Linked DNA regions of Azospirillum brasilense. The main gene of each other region encodes a partner of the protein of the gene in region 2 in a complex. Links are inferred from orthologs where the notes say so. Each region holds a gene or a part of one and is shown on either strand. Other genes may lie near its edges.

Region 1 (4,204 bases), 830 kb from region 2 along the record:
AGGGCGGCTATCTCGCGGAGGACTTCACCGGGGCGACGCACCGCTACCGCGGCTGATCAGCGCGTCCCCAGCCCCGGCCCCAGCCCGAACAGCGGGTCCGGGTTCAGGACCACGCCATGGACGGCGACGATGGAGGCGAAGCCGGTCCACAGCACCAGCGGCAGCCAGCTCGCCGCGATGGCGCGGTCGTCCGGCCAGACCAGAAGCACGCAGGTCGAGGCGATGATGAAGTAGGCGATGGTCCAGGCCGCCGCCAGGATCGGGCTGCCCATCGTGAAATAGGCGAAGCCGAAGCTGGCGTAGAGCAGCCACAGCGCCCCCTGCATGCCGATCAGCGCCGGGCGCCAGCGGATCGTCCAGGGCGCGTTCAGCAGCCGCACGCAGCCCCAGAGCTGGATCAGGCTGATGCTGAACCAGACGACGGGAAAGGCCCAGCCCGGCGGCTGCAGCGGCGAGGGCTGATAGCCGGGAAACGGCTCCCCGCCCCTCTCGAACACGCCGTAGGTGTTGGTGAGCAGCCAGAAGACCAGAGCCTGCCACCAGTGCACGCGGAAGGGCAGCGGGCCGGTGTCGGTTGCGGGTTCCGTCGGGACGAAGGAGCGGTGGTTCATGCCTTAGGAAATGGCACGGCCCCGCTTGCGGTCAAGCGCGCGGTTGACGCATCCGGCGGAGCGCCGGAACAGCCGTGCCCCTCGCCGGTTTTCCTCTGGCAATGCGTCGGGGGAGGAATGGGCGATGCGGTGGCAGGACGGTCGCGAGAGCGAGAATGTCGAGGACCGGCGCGGCGCGCCTGGAAGCGGCGGGTTCCGCACCGGCGGGATCGGCATCCCCATCGGGCGCGGCGGGATCGGCATCGGCGGGCTGGCGGTGATCGTGGTGGTGTCGCTTCTGCTCGGCATCAACCCGCTGGACCTGCTGCAGGGCACGGCGCCGCAGGAGCAGGCCCGTTACGAGCAGTCCGACGCCCCGCGCGGCGGTGGCGACGACGAGTTGAAGCGCTTCGTCTCGGTCGTCCTCGCCGACACGGAGGACACCTGGGCCGCCCAGTTCCAGCAGATCGGGCGGACCTACCAGGACCCGGCGCTGGTGCTGTTCTCCGGCACGGTGGATTCGGGCTGCGGTTTCGCCCAGGCGGCGATGGGTCCCTTCTACTGTCCGCAGGACCGCAAGGTGTACATCGACCTCAGCTTCTACCGCGACCTGCGCGACCGTTTCCGCGCGCCGGGCGACTTCGCCCAGGCCTATGTGATCGCCCATGAGGTCGGCCATCATGTGCAGAACCTGCTGGGCATTTCCGACCGGGTGCAGCAGGCCCAGCGGCAGGCCGGATCGCAGGCCGAGGCCAACGGGCTGTCGGTACGGCTGGAGCTTCAGGCCGACTGCTTCGCCGGCCTGTGGGCCAACCACGCCAACCGAGAGCGCCAGATCATCGAGCCCGGCGACGTCGAGGAGGCCCTGGCGGCGGCCAGCGCCATCGGCGACGACCGCCTGCAGCGCCAGTCCCGCGGCACGGTTACGCCGGACAGCTTCACCCACGGCAGTTCCGCCCAACGGGTGCAATGGTTCCGCACCGGTCTGGAGCGTGGCGAGCTGAACGCTTGCGACACGTTCGGGGCGGGGCGGCTGTAAGGGGGCCAGATACAGAAAAAGGCGCCTTTCGGCGCCTTGCCCCCTCCCCGACCCTCCCCCGCTTTCGCAGGGGAGGGAGAGAAGTACCATTCCCGCTTATGCGGGGAAGAAGGATCAGGCGGCGGGGCCGTCCTTCTTGGTCAGGTCTTCGCCAGTGGCTTGGTCGACCTGCTTCATCGACAGCTTCACCTTGCCGCGGTCGTCGAAGCCGATGACCTTCACCTTCACCGAGTCACCCTGCGACACCACGTCCGACACCTTGCCGACGCGCTGCTGCGCCAGCTCGGAGATGTGGACGAGGCCGTCGCGGGAGCCCAGGAAGTTCACGAAGGCGCCGAAATCAACGACCTTCACGACCTTGCCGGTGTAGATCACGTTCATTTCCGGCTCGGCGACGATGCCCTTGATCCAGTCGATGGCGGCCTGGGCGGCCTTGGTGTCCACCGCGGCGACCTTGACCGTGCCGTCGTCCTCGATGTCGATCTTGGCGCCGGTCTGCTCCACGATCTCGCGGATCACCTTGCCACCGGAGCCGATCACGTCGCGGATCTTCTCCTTCGGGATGTTGATCACGGTGATGCGCGGGGCGTTCTCGTTCACCGCCTCGCGGGCGCCGGTCAGCGCCTTGGACATCTCGCCCAGGATGTGCAGGCGGCCGTCCTTGGCCTGGCCCAGGGCGATCTTCATGATCTCCTCGGTGATCGAGGTGATCTTGATGTCCATCTGCAGGGCGGTGATGCCCTTCTCGGTGCCGGCGACCTTGAAGTCCATGTCGCCCAGGTGATCCTCGTCACCCAGGATGTCCGACAGGACCGCGAAGCCGTCGTCTTCCTTGATCAGGCCCATGGCGATGCCGGCCACCGGGCGCGGCAGCGGCGCGCCGGCGTCCATCAGCGACAGCGAGGTGCCGCAGACCGTCGCCATCGACGACGAGCCGTTGGACTCGGTCACTTCCGACACCACGCGGAGCGTGTAGGGGAAGTCCTCCTTCTTCGGCAGCAGCGGGTGAATGGCGCGCCACGCCAGCTTGCCGTGGCCGATCTCGCGGCGGCCCGGCGAGCCCATGCGGCCGGCCTCGCCCACCGAGTACGGGGGGAAGTTGTAGTGGAGCATGAAATGCTCGCGGTACTCGCCTTCCAGCGCGTCGATGATCTGCTCGTCCTGGCTGGTGCCCAGCGTGGTGACGACCAGGGCCTGCGTCTCGCCGCGGGTGAACAGCGCCGAACCGTGGGCGCGCGGCAGCACGCCGACCTCCGACACGATCGGGCGGACCGTCTTGGTGTCGCGACCATCGATGCGGCGGCCGGTCTTCAGGACGGCGCCGCGCAGGATGTCGGCCTCCAGCTCCTTGAACTCGGTCGCGATGGCCTGGGTCTCGAAGGACTCGGCCAGCGACTCCAGCGCCTTCGCCTTGGCGGCGCCGATCTTCTCGTAGCGGACCTGCTTGACCGTCTCGGTGTAGGCGGCCTCGACGTCGGCGCCGACGGTCTCGCGCAGCTTCGCCTTCAGGGCCGGGCGGTCGTAGGCCGGGGCCGGCAGGTCCCACGGCTCCTTCGCGCATTCCTCGGCGAGGTCGATGATGGCGTCGATGATCGGCTGGAAGCCGGTGTGGCCGAACACGACGGCGCCGAGCATGACCTCCTCGGTCAGCTCCTGGGCTTCCGACTCGACCATCAGCACGCCGTCGCGGGTGCCGGCGACCACGAGGTCGAGCGCGGAACCGTCAACGGCGTCCATGGTCGGGTTCAGCACATACTGGCCGTCGATGTAGCCGACGCGGGCGGCGCCGATCGGACCCAGGAACGGGATGCCGGAGATCGTCAGCGCGGCCGAGGTGCCGACCATCGCGACGATGTCCGGATCGTTCTCCAGATCGTGGCTCAGCACGGTGCAGATGACCTGCGTCTCGTTGCGGAAGCCATCGGCGAACAGCGGACGGATGGGGCGGTCGATCAGGCGGCTGACCAGCGTCTCCTTCTCCGTCGGGCGGCCTTCACGCTTGAAGAAGCCGCCGGGAATCTTGCCGGCCGCGAAAGCCTTTTCCTGGTAATTGACCGTCAGCGGGAAGAAATCGACGCCCGGCTTCGGCGACTTGGCGCCGACGACCGTGCAGAGGACCGTGGTCTCACCATAGGTGACCAGCACCGCGCCGTCGGCCTGACGGGCGATCTTGCCCGTCTCGAACGTCAGCTTGCGTCCACCCCATTCGATTTCTTTGCGGAAAACTTTGAACATGGATTCTTCCTTCCATCCGACGCCTAGGCCCGCCGGATTGCTGGCCTAAGCCGGGGTCATCGGTCGTCGGACCCCGCATGTGAAAACCCAACAAAGGGCAAAACCCGAAAAGGGCTAAAAAAATCAAACGGCCGGTCCCGGAAGGTCCGGGCCGGCCGTCTGACTAGAACATACCTTCGCGAACAACCGAACGTCCCGACCGGCGCGACGCTCCCCGGTGCACCGGAAGGCGGTGCGGCGGATCGAGCGCGGATCGGGACGGATGTTCGGTCACCAGGACGGACGCCTTTTGGAAATCAGCGACGCAGGCCCAGACGCTCGATGAGCGTGGCGTAGCGGC
Region 2 (6,348 bases):
AGCATCTCCGCCTCGCGGTCGGACGCCCGGTCGGACAGGGTGTAGATGGACAGGCCGCGCATGTTGGCGGAGCCGATGCTGTCGGCGTGCAGAGACAGGAACAGGTCGGCGTTGGCCTCCCGCGCGATGGCGACGCGGTCGCGCAGGCGGATGAACACGTCCTTGTCGCGGGTCAGCCGCACCCGGTAGCGGCCGGACCCTTCCAACTGGCGCTTCAGCTCCCGCGCCATCGCCAGCGTGATGTCCTTCTCATAGACCCCGCCGACGCCGACCGCGCCGGGATCGACGCCGCCATGGCCGGGATCGACGACGATCATCGGCTTTTCCGGCACCGGCGCCGCCCGCGGCGGGACCGGGGGCGGAAGGGCCGCGGCGACCGGCACGATGGGGTCCTTCTTCGCCGGCGGGCGGACCGCGTCGCGGCTCACCGACGCGGTGGCCGCAGTGGCCGTGGTCGCGGCGACCGGGGCGGCGGCGGCGAACTGCGCCGGGGTGGTGCGGGCGATGTCGAGGACGAAGCGCGGCTTGAAGCCGTCGCGCGGCGGGATGAGGTAGGACTCGACCACCCGCGCCGGGCCGTCGGTCTCCACCACCAGGCGGGAGGCGCCGCCGTCGCGCCCTTCGAAGCGGTAGCGGGCGACCACGCCCTTGCCCGCCATCACCGTGTTGCCGCCCGGCCAGCTCACCTCCGGCAGATCGACGACGACGCGGTAGGGCGAGCCGTGCACCGACACGGTGAAGGGAACCGAGTCGGTGAGTTCCAGAACCAGCCGCGTCTTGTCGGGATGCAGGCCGAGCCGCGCGTTCAGGACGGACACCCGCTCCTGCACCGGCGGCGGGAAGGGCAGCGCCGCGGTGGTCTGGGCCTGCGCCGGGGCGCACGGCAGAACGGCCGCCCCCAGAAGGGCGCCCAGCGCAGCGACAATCGCGAGCAATCGGGGCATCCGTTCCACCAGAAACCACAAACCGGCAAAGCCAGCGCTCAGCTATAGCGCAGCGAAATCAAGGCGCTCAACGCTGGTGTCCGGGGGCGTGGCGGAATTGTCGGCGAGGGTGCCGTTCATGCAACACCGCCCCCGCCGGCCCCGGCCCGGGGAAATGCCGCCGAACCGGATGCGACGGACCGCAACTTTCGCCGAATTCCACGTTGTGCATGGTTTCGTGCTTGTCTATGGTAGCTCTGCGACATACCGCGACCCACCAGCCCACTCTTCCGAGAGGTTTCTCTCCGGGGTGACTGTGGGCGTCGCCCGCGGACCCCCACGGCCGAAATTTACATCATCGGGCGCGGTCCGGGGCGTGACGCTTCTGGGTTGCCGGTGGATTGGGACGAAACCTCGAAGCTGGTGCCGGCCGCAAGGCCGTAACCCGGAGGCCGAAGCCCGACCCGTCCTGGCTGCTTCGTCAGCGCCGTTCGACGGGTTAGGGGCCGGTTCCGCAGGCTTCGCTCACAACGATGACGCGCCCTGGCGGCTTGTCCGTCGCGCGGGCGGCCTGGGGCGTCATGGGGATCTTGTATGGCCAAGCGCATGCTGGTGGACGCCACGCACCCGGAGGAAACCCGGGTCGCCGTGGTCAATGGGAACAGACTCGAAGATCTCGACTTCGAAATCGCCACCCGGAAGCAACTCAAGGGCAACATCTACCTTGCCAAGGTGACCCGGGTCGAGCCGTCGCTCCAGGCGGCCTTCGTGGAATATGGCGGGAACCGCCACGGCTTCCTGGCCTTCTCGGAAATCCACCCCGACTATTACCGCATCCCGATCGCCGACCGCGAGGCCCTGCTGGCCGAGGAGCGCCGGCTTGAGGAGCAGGCCGAGGCCCGCGCCGAGGCCGCCGCCGACGGCGCCGTGATGGCCGAGCCGATCCGCCCGGATGTCGTGGTCGAGGAAAACTCCCCGATGCCCGGCTCCTACGCCGAGGCCGAGGGCGACGGGTTCGAGGGCGATGTCCCGGCCTTCGCCACGGACGCCGGTTCGGACGGTGGTTCGGACGAGGCCGCGGATTCGGACGAGGCTCCGGAAGGCGCCGCCCCGGCCGAGAGCCCGGACGTCATCGGCGGGGACGAGGTCGAAGAGGCCCACCGCCGCCGCGCCCGCCCGCTGCGCAGCTACAAGATCCAGGAAGTCATCAAGCGCCGGCAGGTCATGCTGGTCCAGGTGACCAAGGAGGAGCGCGGCAACAAGGGCGCGGCGCTGACCACCTACCTGTCGCTGCCGGGCCGCTACTGCGTGCTGATGCCCAACACGGGCCGCGGCGGCGGGATCTCCCGCAAGATCACCAACCCCGCCGACCGCAAGCGCCTGAAGGAGATCCTGTCCGATCTCGACATTCCGGAAGGCATGGCGGTCATCCTGCGCACCGCGGGGCTGGAACGCTCCAAGCAGGAAATCAAGCGCGACCTCGAATATCTGCTGCGCCTGTGGGACGACATCCGCGTCCAGACGCTGAAGTCGTCCGCGCCCTGCCTCATCTATGAGGAGGCGAACCTCATCAAGCGCTCGATCCGCGATCTCTACACCGACGACATCGACGAGATCTGGGTGGAGGGCAGCGCCGGCTTCAACACCGCGCGCGACTTCATGCGCATGATGATGCCGAGCCACAGCAAGCGCGTCATGCAGTACCAGGACGACACGATCCCGCTGTTCCACCGCTATCAGGTGGAAACGCAGATCGACGCGATCCACAGCCCGGTCGTGCAACTCCGCTCCGGCGGCTACATCGTCATCAACCCGACCGAGGCGCTGGTTTCCATCGACGTCAACTCGGGCAAGTCGACGCGCGAGCGCAACATCGAGGAAACGGCCTACAAGACCAACCTCGAAGCCGCCGACGAGGTGGCGCGCCAGCTCCGCCTGCGCGACCTCGCGGGCCTCATCGTGATCGATTTCATCGACATGGAGGAGCCCCGCAACAACGCCGCGGTGGAGCGCCGTCTGAAGGAGGCGATGAAGAACGACCGGGCGCGCATCCAGCTCGGCCGCATCTCCGCCTTTGGACTGCTGGAACTGTCGCGCCAGCGCCTGCGCCCGTCGCTGCTGGAAACCAACTTCGAGCGCTGCCCGCACTGCTCCGGCACCGGCGTCATCCGCTCGGTGGAATCCGCCTCGCTGCACGTGCTGCGCGCCATCGAGGAGGAGGGCATCCGCAAGCGGTCGTCGGAGATCACCGTCTTCGTGCCGACCCGCATCGCGCTCTACATCCTCAACCAGAAGCGCGGCGAGCTGACCAAGATCGAGGACCGCTACCGGTTCCGCGTCATGGTCCAGGCCGACGACACGCTGATCGCTCCGGACCTGCGGCTTGAGCGCGTGAAGGCCCGCACGCCGGAGGACGACGTGCCGCTGGTCAGCGCCGAGCGCGTCCTGGCCGAGACCGACCGCATCCTGGCCGCCGAGGCCGAGGAGGCCGAGGAGGAGGCGCCCGTCGTCGAGGCCGCCGAGGTCGCCGGGGCCGAGGTCACGGAACGCGCCGACGCCGCCGGGGAGAGCGAGGGCGACCGCCGCCGCCGCCGCCGCCGCCGCCGTGGCCGCGGGCGTGACCGCGAGGATGGCCGCGCGCCGTTCGGCGAGTCCGCCGACGCGTCCGACGAGGCGACCGAGGGCGAGGAAGTCGAAGCGGAGGCCGCCGACGCCGACGAGACGGCGGTCGACGAGGAAGCGATCGAGCGCGCCCAGATCGAGGCGCCGGAGTTCGTCATCAACGACGTCGATGTCGGCCCCGCCCACATCGAGGACGACGAGGACGAGGAGGCCGATCTGGCCGCGTCCGAGGCGGAGGACGGCGCCGATGCCTTCGAGGCCAACGGCGACGGGAATGGCGAGCGCAAGAAGCGCCGCCGCGGCAAGCGCGGTGGTCGCCGGCGGTCCCGCCAGCGCGAGGGCCTGGAGGCCGGCGAGGGTCTGCCCGCCGCCGAATCGGAAGATGGCGCCGAGGGCGAGGCGGAAGCCGAGTCCTTCCCGACCGCCGTCGAGGCCGGCCGCGCCGTCAACCCGCCGGAACTGCCGGCGGACATGGAACCGGTCGAGTTCGACTGGGTCCTGACCAGCGCGGTGGCCGCCGAGGCCGCCCCGGAGACCACGGCGGACACCGCCGCGGAGGTTCCGGCCGCCGAGGAAGCCGCCCCGGTGGCGGAGGAGGCTCCGGCCCGCAAGCCGCGCCGTGGCCGCGCCAAGGCGACCGCCGCGGAGGCTGCCGAGGCCGTGACGGCGGAGCCGGAAGCGGCCCCCGCCAAGCCGAAGCGCGCCGCGAAGGGCGCCAAGGCTGCTCCCAAGGCGGCCGCCCCCAAGGCTGCCGCTCCGGAGGAAGCCGCCCCGCCGGCCAAGCCGTCGCGCAGCCGCAAGGCGAAGACCGCGACCGCCGAGGCCGCCCCTGCCCCGGCGCCGGTTGCGGCCCCGGTCGCCGAGGAGCCGAAGAAGCGTCCGGCGCGCAAGCGCAAGACCGCGGCGGACGCTCCCGCCGAGGCGGCACCCGCTCCGGCCCCGGTTGCGGCCCCCGTCGCCGAGGAGCCGAAGAAGCGTCCGGCGCGCAAGCGCAAGACCGCGGCGGATGCGCCGACCGAAGCGGCGCCCGCTCCGGCGGTCAGCGAGACGGTTCCGGCCGCGCCGGCACCCGAGCCCGCCAGCGCAAACGCCGCTCCGGAGGCCAAGCCGCGCCGGGGTTGGTGGAGCCGCTAAGCGCGCGCTTCATCGCCGTAAAGACTGGAAAAGGCGCCTCGCGGCGCCTTTTCCTTTTCCTGAGAACCGCGAAGGGTCCCGACCATGAGCAAGGCCTTCACCCGGGAGAACGACTCCGCCGGCGACGACGACGAGGCCGACGATCCCAAACCCTTGCCCAAGGGCGTGAAGAACTACATGACGCCCGAAGGCTTCCAGCGCATGCAGGAGGAACTGCGTTCGCTGCTGCGCGTCGAGCGCCCAAAGGTGGTCGAGGTGGTGTCCTGGGCGGCCGGCAACGGCGACCGCTCGGAAAACGGCGACTACATCTACGGCAAGAAGCGCCTGCGCGAGATCGACCGGCGCATCCGCTTCCTGACCAAGCGGCTGGAATCGGCGGAGGTGGTTGACCCCACGCTCCAGAAGAACCGCGACCGCGTGTTCTTCGGCGCCACCGTCACCTACGCGCGGGAGGACGGCACGGAGAACACCATCACCATCGTCGGCGCCGACGAGGTGGACATGGACCGTGCCCATGTGAGCTGGATTTCGCCCATCGCCCGCGCCCTGCTGAAGGCGCAGGAGGGCGACGTGGTGGACCTGCGCACCCCCGCCGGGCTGGAGCAGATCGAGGTCGTCGCCATCCGCTATCCGGGCGACGAAGCATAAAGAACGCTGGGGCTACAGCAGCCCCAGCTCCTCCAGTTCGGCGCGCAGGCTGGCGGCGCCGGAGAAACGGTGCGCCGTCATGCCGAGGATGCGGGCGGCCTCGACATTGGCCGGGCTGTCGTCGATGAAATAGCAGTCCGCCGCCGACAAGCCGTAGCGGTCGAGCAGGAGCTGGAAGATCGCCGGGTCCGGCTTCACCAGCCTCTCGTCGCCGGACACGATGATCCCGTCGAAGAGGTTTAGGAAATCGAAGCGCTGGCGGGTCAGCGCCAGCTTGTCCGACGAGAAGTTGGTGATGGAGTAGAGCGGCGTCCCGCGCTGCTTCAGTTCCATCAGGATCTCCGGCGTTCCGGCCATGGGGCCGGGCACCATCTCCTCCCACCGCTCGTGATAGGCGCGGATCAGCTCGCGGCAGTCGGGAAACTCGGCGGTCAGAAGGGCGACCGCCTCGTCCCACGGGCGGCCGCGGTCCTGCTCCAGGTTCCAGGCGGGGGTGCAGATGGTGTCGAGGAAGTCCTCCATCAGGTCCTCGTACCCATCGAACAGCTCGCGGTAGAGATGCCGCGGGTCCCATTCGATGAGCACCTGGCCGATGTCGAAGACGACGGTGGTCGGCTTGGTCATCGTCAATTCCCGTCCCAGCCTCAGCCCTTGCGGGCCGCCGCGACGAGGTCCTTCATCTGGTCCAGCTTGATGGCGCCGGGGACCAGCTCGTCGCCGATGACGAAGGCCGGGGTGCCGCGGATGCCCAGCTCCTCGGCCAGCGCCTGGTTGGCGGCGATGACCTTCAGCACCTCGGGGCTGTTCATGTCCTTCTTCAGCTTGTCGGTGTCCAGCCCGACCGACTTGGCCAGCCGCTGGATCACGTCGTCGTCGAGCTGGCCGCGGTGGGCCATCAGGGCGTTGTGGAATTCCAGATACTTGCCCTGCCCGCGCGACGCCAGGGCCGCCTTGGCCGCGGTCAGCGAGGCCGGGCTGAGGATCGGGAACTCCTTGAAGACGAAGCGCAGCTTGCCGTCGT

Evidence for each region. Proteins that work in one complex are often made in the same cells at the same time.
Region 1: the proteins of D3869_RS04215 (region 2) and pnp are in contact, whole or in part, in a cryo-EM structure (PDB 9QH0), measured with the Escherichia coli proteins. The link is inferred for Azospirillum brasilense from one-to-one orthologs.

The regions. Positions count from the first base shown.
Region 1 is NZ_CP032345.1:1,678,404-1,682,607, reverse strand. The notes cover bases 1,305-4,204. They hold pnp (polyribonucleotide nucleotidyltransferase), read right to left. Parts: upstream 3,865-4,204; coding sequence 1,744-3,864; downstream 1,305-1,743. Other genes in these bases: rpsO (30S ribosomal protein S15), read right to left, coding at 4,161-4,204; ypfJ (KPN_02809 family neutral zinc metallopeptidase), read left to right, coding at 1,305-1,629. Outside these bases: D3869_RS08175 (lysine-2,3-aminomutase-like protein), read left to right, coding at 1-56; D3869_RS08170 (TspO/MBR family protein), read right to left, coding at 57-611; more of ypfJ, read left to right, coding at 736-1,304. UniProt on the Escherichia coli protein: Involved in mRNA degradation. Catalyzes the phosphorolysis of single-stranded polyribonucleotides processively in the 3'- to 5'-direction. Also involved, along with RNase II, in tRNA processing.
Region 2 is NZ_CP032345.1:846,210-852,557, forward strand. The notes cover bases 1,141-4,879. They hold D3869_RS04215 (Rne/Rng family ribonuclease), read left to right. Parts: upstream 1,141-1,517; coding sequence 1,518-4,679; downstream 4,680-4,879. Other genes in these bases: greB (transcription elongation factor GreB), read left to right, coding at 4,764-4,879. Outside these bases: D3869_RS04210 (N-acetylmuramoyl-L-alanine amidase), read right to left, coding at 1-935; more of greB, read left to right, coding at 4,880-5,327; D3869_RS04225 (HAD family hydrolase), read right to left, coding at 5,340-5,951; D3869_RS04230 (DsbA family protein), read right to left, coding at 5,972-6,348. UniProt on the Escherichia coli protein: Endoribonuclease that plays a central role in RNA processing and decay. Required for the maturation of 5S and 16S rRNAs and the majority of tRNAs. Also involved in the degradation of most mRNAs.